3 regions of the Nostoc sp. JL23 genome follow, and region 1 is predicted to be linked to each of the others. Evidence: predicted binding sites of a transcription regulator. Region 1 holds the regulator's gene; each other region holds the start of a gene.

Region 1 (4,291 bases):
CTCTCGGATTTTTCTACTACAAAAATCCAATGAGGGGTTGTTTGCTCTTTCGCAGGTAACAATGCTATGGCATATTCTCCTTGTACCCAGCTAAAAACATCCTCTGGTAAGTTTATACCCCAGCGTTTTTGAACATCCGCCAAAGGTTTTGCTAAACGAGAAACCACATCTTCCCCAGAACCATATATGGTAGCTGTTGCTTGTTTCCAGAGTTTGGCTAAATCACTATCACCCAAATTACTCAAATTTGAGCCGGAAATTGCTAAACCTGCGGATGCTGGAACATACTGCAATGCTTCCACAGGTTTAGATAACGGTGCTGATGGAGGGACAATTTCCGATGAAGTCAAAAAGGTGGTTTCTGCCAGCAATCCTTTGGGATTCAACACCAAGGATATGATTTGACTGTTATAAAGTTTTTCTGGTAACTCTAAGCCTTGCCATTTTGCCACGATGGGAAGATTCAAGAATGCTACAGCTAAACCTCCTTTGATTTGTTCTCTGATGGCTTTTTGGTATTCGGGAGAGCTAGTCAAATTCAGATCGGGCGCTTGGACGTTGTTGATAGCATCTCGTAGTACTTTCGGATTGTTGGCAAATAAGACGAAGCCTTCACCGACAACAGCACCAGCAAGCAAGTCTTGTTCTGGTTGAGAATTGTCAGAAATCAGTTTTACACCTTTATATTGTTCAACAGCTAAGGTTGCTCCGGCTAACGCTCGTTTAGAAAACAACAATTCGACAAACTCGCGGCTTTTCTCCGGTTGCTTGGTTGCTAGTGCCAACAAATACCCTGGCTGTTGTCCGTTTTCTGGATCGCGATCGATATCTAAGGTGGTGATCGCTAATGTAATTTCGTCCCCTAACCAGGGTTGAATGTCTTGTTTGTAATCTATGCCACTCTTGGCAAATAAACTGGTTTTGAGTTTAGATAATTCCTCTTCGCGCTCCAACGCCTGCAAACGGTCAGGATTGGTCAATAATGAAACCATTGCAGGGGACAGTTTCGACACGAATATGGCTGCACCAGGCCCAGAGGTAGAAGCAATGAGGCCAGCCGGACTTTTAGCGAAAAACCAGTAAAAGCCTGCGATCGCAATTACTAGCAGGGCGATCGCCCCAGCTGCGATAAAACCGATAAATGAACGTTGCCTATTCACATTAAACCTATTAAAAAAGACGGTTTACAGCCATTTAAGCAGAAAGCCTAGCAGAATTAATCAACCCTCTTGAGAATGGATACTCATGCAAAGGCAGAGATTTTCTGCCACCATGAATAGGATTAGGACTGTTTATAGGGAATTCTTTTACTCAACCCATGAACCAAATTAGTGTAGAAGAACTGGCGCAACGTCTTTCTTCTAGTGATGCAAGTATTCAGCTAGTAGATGTGCGTGAACCACAAGAATTGGCGATCGCTAGCATTGAGGGCTTTGTCAACCTACCTTTAAGTCAATTTACCGAATGGGGAGATCAAGTACCTACCCTCTTCAATCCCCAAGCCGAAACCTTGGTGTTATGCCACCACGGCATCCGCTCTGCCCAAATGTGCCAGTGGTTGATTGCTCAAGGTTTTACAAATGTGCAAAATATTTCGGGTGGTATTGATGCCTATTCCCAATTAGTAGACCCTTCAATTCCCCAGTATTAGCTTTTGCTCGGATACATCATTCAGATGGAACTTACTCTTCCATCTGACTTTTGCTATGCTAAAGATAGAAGTACATCAATTTAGAGGCTTGCCGGGAAAGTTTAAAATTTGGGCATCAAGTACATCTGCACAAAAATGTTGGATTGCTCTAAATTACAGTTCGGTAGTAGCCTCTGAAGAGAATACGTATCTAATAATACTGTTGTAAGCATAAAATTATGCAAAAGTACGGTTAGAAAAAAGCATCGGAAGGGTACATTATAACTAGCAGCTTTTGCAAAAAAATTGAGCTACTATTTCAACCCTAATCTTAAAAAAATGCTTTGTACATAAACTTTAAAAATACTTATCATAATATAGTTATATAATTTGATACCTTAATAAATTATTAATATTTTCTGTTTTCGATTAAATCCACAAATTTCTTGAGAGTTTGATTAAAATTTGCCTTCAGCAAAACATACCATAATGGAAGTTCAGTTAACAAATCGACAACAGCATATACTTTGGGCAACGGTACGTCACTACATTGCTACGGCAGAGCCAGTTGGTTCAAAGGCTTTGGTTGAGGAGTACGATCTGGGTGTCAGCTCGGCGACAATTCGCAATGTGATGGGCGTTTTAGAAAAGTCTGGATTACTCTACCAACCACACGCTTCTGCTGGACGTGTACCTTCAGATTCAGGCTATCGCATTTATGTTGACCAGTTAATTACACCTTCTCTGCGTTCGCGCAGCGTGTCGCAGACAGACGCTACGCGTAGCTTGCTTCCACAAAGTGGTACGGAAAGTTTAGGGCGAGAAGTAGAGTTGGCACTGCAAAAGCATCTCCAGTGGGAAGATCGGAGTTTAGAAACCCTATTGCAAGGAGCCGCGCAGATTTTAGCAACCTTAAGTGGTTGTATTAGCTTGATCACTTTGCCGCAAACGACCACAGCATTATTGCGACATCTGCAATTAGTGCAAATTGAAGCCGGACGGATCATGCTGATTGTCGTAACTGATGGTTATGAGACGCATTCCAAATTGATGGATTTGTCGCCAATACCAGAAGAAACCCAACGAGATTCAGAAGTCATCGATCGCGAGTTGCAGATTGTTTCTAACTTTTTGAATAGTCACTTGCGGGGGCGAAGTCTGTTGGAATTAGCCTACCTCAACTGGAGCGAACTAGATCAGGAGTTCCAACGCTACGGGGAATTTTTGAAAAACTCAGTTGCCGAATTGACTCGTCGGACTCTTGCACCGAATGCAACCCAAATTATGGTTCGGGGTGTGTCAGAAGTTTTGCGCCAGCCAGAATTTTCTCAGTTACAGCAGGTACAAACAATTATCCACCTGTTGGAAGAAGAACAAGACCAACTGTGGCGATTAATATTTGAAGAACCAGAACCAGAGGATGGTGGAAAACCAAAGGTAACAGTTCGCATTGGTGCAGAAAATCCATTAGAACCGATACGTACCTGCACCTTGATTTCTTCTAACTATCGCCGAGGTTCAGTACCTGTAGGAAGTGTGGGAGTTTTAGGGCCAACGCGCCTAGATTATGAAAGTGCGATCGCAGTAGTAGCATCTGCTGCTGATTACCTCTCAGAAGCTTTCAGTTATTTCAATCCTTAAATCGTATCAAATGATATTTAGGGATAAACTACTACAGGTGTAAGCGGATATTTATAGCGGCAAAATCAATAATTAATACTATCTATCAAAATCTTTCATGGTTAGAAAAATTGTCTTTAGCTTGCTGTGGCTGGGATTTGTGGTTTATGCTTTTTTCCTCGCGCCTCCCGATCAACTCGGTACATTCGAATTAATTAAAAACCTTTCTATTGGCCAGTGGCAAGGCGTTAACCCGTTAGTCATAGCACTATTCAACCTCATGGGCATCTGGCCTCTTATTTACAGCGCAGTAGTCTTTATTGATGGTAGAGGACAAAAAATACCTGCTTGGCTGTTTTGTACTGCTTCTTTCGCAGTTGGTGCTTTTGCCTTGTTGCCGTACTTAGCTTTTAGAGAACCAAATAATCAGTTTCTCGGTCAAAAGAATACCTTACTCAAGCTACTAGACTCTCGTGTGACTGGTTTTGTGTTAACGGTAGCCACAGTTATTTTAGTTGCCTACGGTTTAACAGGAGGAGATTGGAGCAGTTTTGTGCAAGAGTGGCAGACTAACCGCTTCATCAATGTAATGAGCATAGATTTCTGCTTACTCTCCCTATTATTTCCCACATTGCTAGGGGATGATATGGTGCGTCGCGGTTGGAAAAATCCGCAGTTGTTCTGGTTAATAGCCTTGATACCGCTATTCGGTCCATTGATTTATTTATCTGTGCGTCCACCTTTACAAGAAGTGGGTATAGAGTCCATATCCAAGCAGCCAGCAACGAATTGAAGAATAAAGTGCATTTTTCACAATCCAAAAATCTCAAATCCAAAGTGATATCACTAAAGTCCCCGCTTTTTCAAAGGTTTGGGGATTTTCTGTGGGTGCGTAAATCCCAAGAGAAAGTTTTTTCTAAAAGTACTTTACAAAACGCAATAAATTCTTTAAGATGTGTAACAGGTAGTCAAACCTACCTAATTCATCTGCAAATAATCGCATTTATAAAACAATGACAGCAACCTTACAACGTCGCGAAA
Region 2 (4,291 bases), on a different contig from region 1:
TTCTGACCGGCGTTTTCAGCAATCCGCTTCAGAGGTGCAGGTAAGGCACGAACGACAATCAACGCACCAATCAACTCTTCATCTTTAAGATTGCTCTTTGCCCAAACTTCCAATTCAGGAGCAAGGTGAGCCAGAGTTGTACCACCACCAGGAACGATACCTTCTTCCACAGCAGCTTTGGTAGCGTTGATAGCGTCTTCTAGGCGCAACTTCTTGTCTTTCATTTCGGTTTCGGTTGCTGCACCAACTTTCACTACAGCAACACCACCAGAGAGTTTAGCAAGACGCTCTTGTAATTTCTCTTTGTCGTAAGAAGATTCGGTTTCATCGATTTGACGACGAATCTGTTCTACACGAGCTTTAACAGCAGCTTCGTTACCTTCGGCAACAATTGTGGTGCTGTCCTTGGTAATGGTGATCCGGCGAGCTTTACCCAGGCTATCCAGCTTGGTGTTATCTAGCTTCAGACCTGCATCTTCGGTAATTAGTTGACCACCAGTTAAAACAGCGATGTCTTCTAGTAGTGCTTTGCGGCGATCGCCAAAGCCAGGAGCCTTAACAGCAGCCACGTTCAGTACACCGCGCAAACGGTTTACTACCAAGGTTGCCAAAGCTTCTTTTTCAATATCTTCGGCGATAATCACCAAAGGACGACCAGCACGAGCTACTTGCTCTAACACTGGTACGAGGTCTTGTACCAAAGCGATTTTCTTATCGGTCAGCAGGATGAAAGGCTCATCAAAAACCGCTTCCATCCGCTCAGGGTCAGTAGCGAAATAAGGAGAGATGTAGCCTTTGTCAAAGCGCATCCCTTCAGTGATTTCCAACTCGGTGAACATAGATTTCCCTTCTTCTAGGGAAATTACGCCTTCCTTGCCCACCTTGTCCATTGCTTGGGCAATCATCTGACCGACTTCTTCGTCATTACCAGCTGAGATTGCACCAACTTGGGCAATGGCTTTGGAATCTTCCACTGGACGGGCGTGTTCTTTGATTTTGTCTACCAAAAAGGCAGTAGCTTTATCAATACCACGCTTCAGCGAAATTGCGTTAGCACCAGCTGCAACGTTCCGCAAGCCTTCTTTGACGATCGCATGAGCTAAAACGGTAGCAGTGGTTGTGCCATCGCCCGCAGCATCATTGGTCTTAGAAGCAGCTTGACGAATCAGAGCTACGCCAGTGTTTTCAATGTGGTCTTCTAATTCGATTTCTTTGGCGATCGTTACACCGTCATTAACAATTTGCGGTGCGCCAAATTTCTTTTCTAGGACTACGTTACGACCTTTGGGACCAAGGGTAACAGCTACAGCCTCAGCCAGGATGTCAATGCCTCGTTCCAAGGCGCGACGGGCGTTTTCGTTGTAGATAATGCGCTTTGCCATAATTATTCTTAGTTGTCCTTTGTCATTTGTCTTTTGTTCTTCGTCATTTGTCATTTGTCCTTTGTCATTGGCTAATGACTAATGACCAATGACTAATGACCACTAGATAACAACTGCTAAAATATCTTTTTCAGAAAGCAGTACATATTCTTCAGTACCGAGCTTGATGTCAGTACCAGCGTACTTAGAGTACAGCACCTTATCGCCGACTTTAATTTCCAATTCCTGACGGTTTCCATCGTCATTACGCTTGCCAGGACCAAGGGCCACTACTTCCCCTACTTGGGGCTTTTCCTTGGCGGTATCGGGCAAATACAGACCACCAGCGGTCTTTTCCTCAGAGGCGCTCACTTTTACGAAAACGCGATCGCCTAAAGGTTTAACTGTAGAAACGCTTAGAGATAAAGCAGCCATAATTATTTTCTCCAGAGTTTAGCACTCTCAACTCCTGAGTGCTAATTTACCGAAAAGTGGCGTCCAATGGCAAGAATGCCTTGAGTACGGGTTCCCGAACTAGAAGGTCATAGATGTACTTAAGTATAAATGCTTAATTGTTTATACCTTGCGGGTTTTGTTCTGTAAGTTACGAAGAGAGTAGGGAGTGGAGAATTAAGAGTTATGAAAATTCTTCCCTATTCCCCATTCCCACTCCCCAGTCAACCCAGTCAACTTTATTTGCAAAGCTTGCAAATTGTTATAGAACTGTAATCAGGGAGCCGCTCGATGAGTAACAATACAGTGACAGCGATCCAGTCCAGCCATCAAATTCCCAAAACCACTAAGTCCCTGGAACATAAGATCCTGAGTAATTGTGTAGAAAGTTTAGGACTTGCAAAAATTCAGCGACACATTTTTATTTGCGCTGACCAGACAATTGCTGCTCAAAACGAGCTAGTCTGGAATTCTGGGATTACTTAAAAAAGCGACTTAAAGATTTAAAACTCAATGAGTCGCACTAAAGTCATTCTATTTGCGTCTATAAAACTAAAGCCAATTGCTTGCGTGTTTCTTCTTCTAGACCCATAATGGTGGTTTACCCTGATGGTGTCTGGTATCGCCAAGCAAACCCGGAAGTTACCCTGCGGATTATCCGAGAACACTGAATAGGCAATAAGGTGGTAGGAAAATATGCGTTTTCAATCCATCTTTTGCCAGAAACTTCCCTAGTTTCTTGTGAACACCTCATAGAGGCTTAACAACCAAAAGATATGGTATAGCAGTAAGCTTTAAGAAAGTGCGGGTTGGTTTTGAGGTAGGGTCATCTTTAAGCCAATACTTACTTGTGAGTCCGAAAGATTATTATTTAATCAGTGTTTTTTACCCCGCCCCTTTCAAAGCGATATATAATAGCGCATTATAGATACTACTGCTATACGTATCCTTGCTGGACTTTTGCTATCGAGCTACTAGTCTATTGAAAGTGCTCGGCATTTTTGAGACTTCGAGACAGCAAAGGCAAGTTAAGTAGGAAAAAGGACAACATCTCGAATAACCCACCATAGAGGATAAATATTCAAGACTTTGATGGACCGAAGCGCGACAAGTGCCACTGCTATGAAAGAGCCCAGCATGAAAGATCACAAACGACTTCTATTGATTGATGATGACCCTAACCTCATCTTGCTGGTGAAGGATTACTTAGAATTCCGGGGATATGAAGTCATCACCGCTGAGAATGGACGTGAAGCTCTGGAAATTTTAGAGCAAGATGTTCCAGACATGATCATCTGCGATGTGATGATGCCGGAAATGGACGGATATACTTTTGTGGAACAAGTCCGGCAAAACGAACGCACCAGCTGGATTCCGGTTCTTTTCCTTTCAGCTAAGGGACAAAGTGCAGACCGAGTTAAAGGTCTAAACAAAGGTGCTGATGTTTATATGGTCAAGCCCTTTGAACCAGAAGAACTCGTAGCGCAAGTTGAATCCTCGCTGAAACAAACTATCCGTTGGAAAGAACACCAAGCAAAAGGAGGCGAAAACGGTTCCCGTATCCAGGTTCCCTTCGATGTGCAATTAACCCCAACCGAACTGAAAGTAGTTCAGTTTGTTGCTAGGGGTTTAGCTAACCGTGAAATTGCTGAAGAACTCAATGTTAGTCAGCGCACGGTTGAAAGCCATGTGTCCAATATGTTGGGCAAAACCAATCTCCACAACCGCACTGAACTAGCGCGGTGGGCGATTGAAAATCAAATGGCCTAAAATCAGTAACGAGTGCTGAGTCCTGAGTGCTGAGTGTTTTTGACTCAGCACTCGTAACTCAGGACTCAGCACTGAATTTACCAACCATCTTCTTCAGGGCTGGATTGGTGCAAAACTTCTAAATCCAGTTCATCCAGGTAAGTCAAGGCACTTTCAATCTGGGAAACAGTGCCCCGTAGTTCCAGATCGAAGCAGCTATATTGTGGCACGTTTGCGCTTACCTGAGCATCAGCAATAATAACTGTGATACCGTAGTGAGAAACCAGTCGTGAAATGACTGGTTCCTCATGCAAGTCTTTAGGAATACGAACCTGGATGCGAGTTTGGGTGCGTCTATTATCTAAAATATCAGTATTAGATTTTACTTGTTTATTGGGAATTGCCATTCTAGCTTCCTACTTGACTTCTGGGATGAGGGTTTTGCTTTGCACGATTTCTTTTAACACTAGCGTCACTTATCCCACGCAGGCAAGCAAGAAAGTATTTGCCTTGGCAAACCATTAATCTAGATGTAGTAAATGTGAAGAATTGCTCATAATTCGGCATTTATGAGGTTAATTGTTATTTTATAGTGATTTTCGAGCAGATTTAATATAGCGAATCTGTAGGGTTACAACAATTGTTGTAACCCTAATTTATTGTGTATGAGATTTAATACTGAAGCGAGAAATGCTATATATGTTACTTTGTCAAAATTTTAGGGAATT
Region 3 (4,291 bases), on a different contig from region 1:
ACTCGGTCGCTTCGGTCAGCCGGAAGAAGTCGCTGGGATGGTGCGCTTCCTCGCTGCCGATCCCGCCGCCGCCTACGTCACTGGACAAGTTTTTAATGTCGATGGCGGTATGGTAATGGCGTAAATATAGCGGTTCTCACTTGGGTGCAGTACAGTTTTAACCTCACTTCCATTCCTCTCTCCTACAAGGCTACGGTATACACACAAGTCTGAAATAGCTGATTAACCAAGGTTTTACCCTACCCTAACCCTCCCCGTATGTATTGGCTACGGTGTACACACAAGTCTGAAATAGCTGATTAACCAGCGTTTTACCCCACCCTAACCCTCCCCTTATAAAGGGGAGGGAACAAAATTTCTGATTTCCCCCAATGCATCGCTACGGTGTACACACAAGTGCTATCTGCAAGGGTTTCAGGCGTTATAGACCCCTTAAATTGTCATTACGAGCGCAGTGATAACGGAGCGAAGTAATCACATTACCCCGTGGTGAAGGCGATGCGATCGAGCTTAACTCACCCGACAAACAGCTAGTTTAGCACTAAACCACCAACTACAAACTTATGAAATTGAAATCAAATTCGACAACCTAATATGAAGACAGACTCCATTTTTTATCGTTTATTTCAAACTTTTCCCAGTGCTTTTTTTTAATTAATTAATCTGCAAGCATCAGAAGCAAATGCATATAATTTCGCTTCAGTAGAATTAAAGCAAACAGCATTTCGCATTGATGGAGTCTTTCTTCCTGTTGCTGATACTAGTAGTCAGCCGATTTATTTTGTGGAGGTTCAATTTCAAAAAGATAACGAATTTTACGCTCGTTTATTTTCAGAAATATTTCTGTATTTACGACTTTACGCACCAACTACAGATTGGCGAGCAGTAGTTATATTCCCTCGCCACAGCCTTGAACCAACCCAAGTCCAACCTTATCGAGTCTTACTCGAAAGCCAATTGGTAACGAGGCTATATCTAAACGAGCTTGGAGAAGTAACTGAATATTCCTTGGGAGTTGGTATTCTCAAATTAGTAGTTGTAAATAAAAAACAAACTCCCATATTAGTCAAAAATTTGATTACAAAGACACGTTCGGAATTGAGCGATAAAGCACTTCAACAAAAAGTGCTAGATTTAATAGAAACAATTGTAGTTTACAAACTACCGCGTATCAGTCGTCAGGAGTTGATAAAAATGTTTGGACTCGGTGATTTTGATATCAAAACTACTAGACTTTATGAGGAACTCAAGCAGGAAACAACTCTAGAGTTAGTCATGCGCCAGTTGCGACGACGCATTGGTAATTTGAGTCCGCAATTGTCAGAGCGCATCAGTCAGTTATCTATTGAACAGCTTGAAAATCTAGCCGAAGCACTGTTAGATTTTTCCACAGAAGGAGATTTAGTTGTTTGGCTGCAAGACAATTTAACTCAAACTTGAATTTTTTGTGGACAGAATAAACCATAGTAGGGCTAGCATTGCAATGCTCACCCTACCAGTAACTAAGGCTGTTGGCGTATCCTTTGCCAGACTGTAAAGCCCAAAAGCAGGATAATGCTACTGGCGGTTGTCAGCATCACAGCCAAACTCATACCTTGTATTCTCATCGCCAGCAAGTTGAAAACTAAGGTAATTGACCAAAGGGTAAACGCAGCATTGCGCTGGGAGAGTCCCCAAGCAAGTAAGCGGTGGTGCAGGTGGTCTTTGCCAGGAGTACTGAGAGGGTTATTTCCTGCTAGTAGCCGCCGCACAAATACTTGAGTGGTGTCTAGCACCGGTAACAACAGAAATAAAACCGTAGGAATTAGCGCATAAACTGTGTTTTGTTGCAGTTTGCCTAAAATACTAGTTGCTGCCAGGACATAGCCGAAAAAGTATGCTCCGGCATCACCCATAATAATTCGTGACGGATGGAAATTATGGCGCAAAAATCCTAGTGCAGCACCTCCCAAAGCTGCAAGTACTAAGATTGCCGCGGCACGATTGTTAAATTGAGCTGCAACGCCCAACAAACTCATGGCGGTAATAAAGCTGATTCCTCCTGCCAAGCCATCCATACCATCCATCAAGTTGATGGCGTTGGTAATCCCTACTACCCATAGTACTGTTAGCAACATGGACAGAAGTGAGTCGATGGGAGTGCCAAACAGGACTTTGACACTGATGCCATTAGCTACCAATAATAGTGCCGTGACAATTTGCGCCCACAATCGCACTGAGGGCGGTAAGCCAAACTGATCGTCAATAAAGCCGACAAGGACTAATATCGAACCCCCCAACAGAATAGTGAGCACCTGAGCCAATACGTTTTGGAGTTCGATCGGTCGTAAAAGGCTAGCTAGTACCAGCGCGGCAATCACGCCCGCGTAGATAGCCAGCCCCCCTGCATTGGGTAAAGGTTCTCGGTTGAGTCGCCGTGCATTGGGTTGGTCAGCCCAACCTACCCGCAAGGCGAATTTGCGTACTGTCGGAATTAAACGCCAAGTTACAACCCAAGCCAAGAGGAACGTAAATACTACTGCCAACCAGCCGGTGCCGCTAGGGTCGGCAATACCAAGGTACTTAAGGGAGTTGTCTAGATTCATCTCCCAATTCAAGCATTACTGCCAGTATCTAATATGAGCATCACCTGTATATTAATCAATTTTTTTTATTTCCATTTGTAACTTGAGTAGCTTGAGAGATTAGCACTCTGGCGCTGTGAGTGCTAAATTGTCTAATGGAAGCGCTGGAGAAATGAAACATGGCGAAAATTATTGCATTTGACGAGGAATCTCGGAGAGCTCTAGAAAGGGGTGTTAACGCCCTTGCCGATGCTGTAAAAATCACCTTGGGGCCTAAAGGTCGCAATGTCCTTTTAGAGAAAAAATTTGGCGCACCTCAAATTGTCAACGATGGTATCACTGTTGCCAAGGAAATTGAATTAGAAGATCCTTTGGAAAATACTGGTGCAAGACTCATCCAGGAAGTGGCCTCAAAAACTAAAGATGTCGCTGGAGATGGTACAACCACCGCCACAGTTTTAGCACAAGCCTTAATTCGAGAAGGTTTGAAGAACGTCGCGGCAGGTAGTAACCCTGTTAGCTTGAGACGCGGGATCGACAAAACTATTGAGGCATTGGTACTGGAAATTGCCAAAATAGCCAAGCCAGTAGAAGGAAGTGCGATCGCTCAAGTTGCCACTGTTTCTGCTGGTAACGATGAAGAAGTTGGCCAAATGTTAGCTCAAGCAATGGAAAAAGTCACCAAAGATGGTGTAATTACCGTTGAAGAATCTAAATCTCTAACCACCGAACTAGAAGTAGTCGAGGGGATGCAGATTGACAGGGGTTATATTTCTCCCTACTTCGTCACCAACAACGAACGGCAAATCGTCGAATTTGAAAACGCCCGGATCTTAGTGACAGATAAAAAAATCAGCAGCATCCAAGATTTAGTGCCGATTTTGGAAAAAGTTGCCCGTTCTGGTCAGCCGTTGCTAATTATTGCTGAAGATGTCGAAGGTGATGCTTTGGCAACTTTGGTTGTGAACAAAGCGCGGGGTGTACTGGCCGTGGCTGCAATTAAAGCGCCTGGGTTTGGCGATCGCCGCAAAGCTTTGTTAGAAGATATTGCGATTCTCACCGATGGACAGTTGATTTCGGAAGAAATCGGCTTAAGCTTGGATACCGCTGCTCTAGAAGCGCTGGGAACTGCCCGCAAAATCACCATTGACAAAGAAAGCACCACAATTGTCGCTGGCAGTGTCACCAAGCCAGAGGTACAAAAGCGGATTGGTCAAATTCGCAGACAGTTGGAAGAAACTGATTCTGAATACGATCAAGAAAAACTGCAAGAACGCATCGCCAAGCTCGCTGGTGGTGTGGCAGTAATTAAAGTGGGTGCGGCAACCGAAACCGAACTCAAAGACCGTAAACTGCGGATTGAAGACGCGCTGAACGCTACTAAAGCTGCTGTAGAAGAAGGTATTGTTCCTGGTGGTGGGACAACCTTGATTCACTTAGCTAAGGCGGTAGAAGCGATTAAAAAGACCTTACAAAATGATGAAGAAAGAATTGGGGCTGATATTGTCGAACGAGCGCTAGAAGCCCCCTTGCGCCAAATAGCAGACAACGCCGGTGCTGAAGGTTCTGTAATTGTCTCGAAAGTCCGGGATAGCGACTTCAACATTGGCTACAACGCTGCTACTGGCGAATTTGAAGACTTGATTGCTGCTGGTATTATCGACCCTGCCAAAGTTGTGCGTTCAGCTTTGCAAAACGCTGGTTCCATTGCTGGTTTGGTCTTAACC

The links. Region 1 encodes HrcA, which represses chaperone genes, less so after heat shock. Its sites were predicted from a motif close to TTAGCACTCNNGANTCNNGAGTGCTAA; they were not measured.
Region 2: a site for HrcA is predicted at 1,815-1,841, ahead of groES (co-chaperone GroES). Genes of this name have one in related genera too.
Region 3: a site for HrcA is predicted at 2,685-2,711, ahead of groL (chaperonin GroEL). Genes of this name have one in related genera too.

The regions. Positions count from the first base shown of each region.
Region 1 covers NZ_JABXKN010000148.1:29,242-33,532, forward strand. Annotated here, with positions in the region: gene HWQ42_RS32180 (DUF3352 domain-containing protein) at 1-1,160, opposite strand, end outside; gene HWQ42_RS32185 (rhodanese-like domain-containing protein) at 1,319-1,651, shown strand; gene hrcA (heat-inducible transcriptional repressor HrcA) at 2,120-3,271, shown strand; gene HWQ42_RS32195 (DUF2834 domain-containing protein) at 3,369-4,043, shown strand.
Region 2 covers NZ_JABXKN010000092.1:40,608-44,898, forward strand. Annotated here, with positions in the region: gene groL (chaperonin GroEL) at 1-1,382, opposite strand, end outside; gene groES (co-chaperone GroES) at 1,485-1,796, opposite strand; gene HWQ42_RS18005 (hypothetical protein) at 2,106-2,300, shown strand; gene HWQ42_RS18010 (response regulator transcription factor) at 2,907-3,584, shown strand; gene HWQ42_RS18015 (NIL domain-containing protein) at 3,662-3,970, opposite strand.
Region 3 covers NZ_JABXKN010000143.1:178,673-182,963, reverse strand. Annotated here, with positions in the region: gene fabG (3-oxoacyl-[acyl-carrier-protein] reductase) at 1-124, shown strand, start outside; gene HWQ42_RS30955 (Rpn family recombination-promoting nuclease/putative transposase) at 658-1,440, shown strand; gene HWQ42_RS30950 (MraY family glycosyltransferase) at 1,503-2,585, opposite strand; gene groL (chaperonin GroEL) at 2,744-4,291, shown strand, end outside.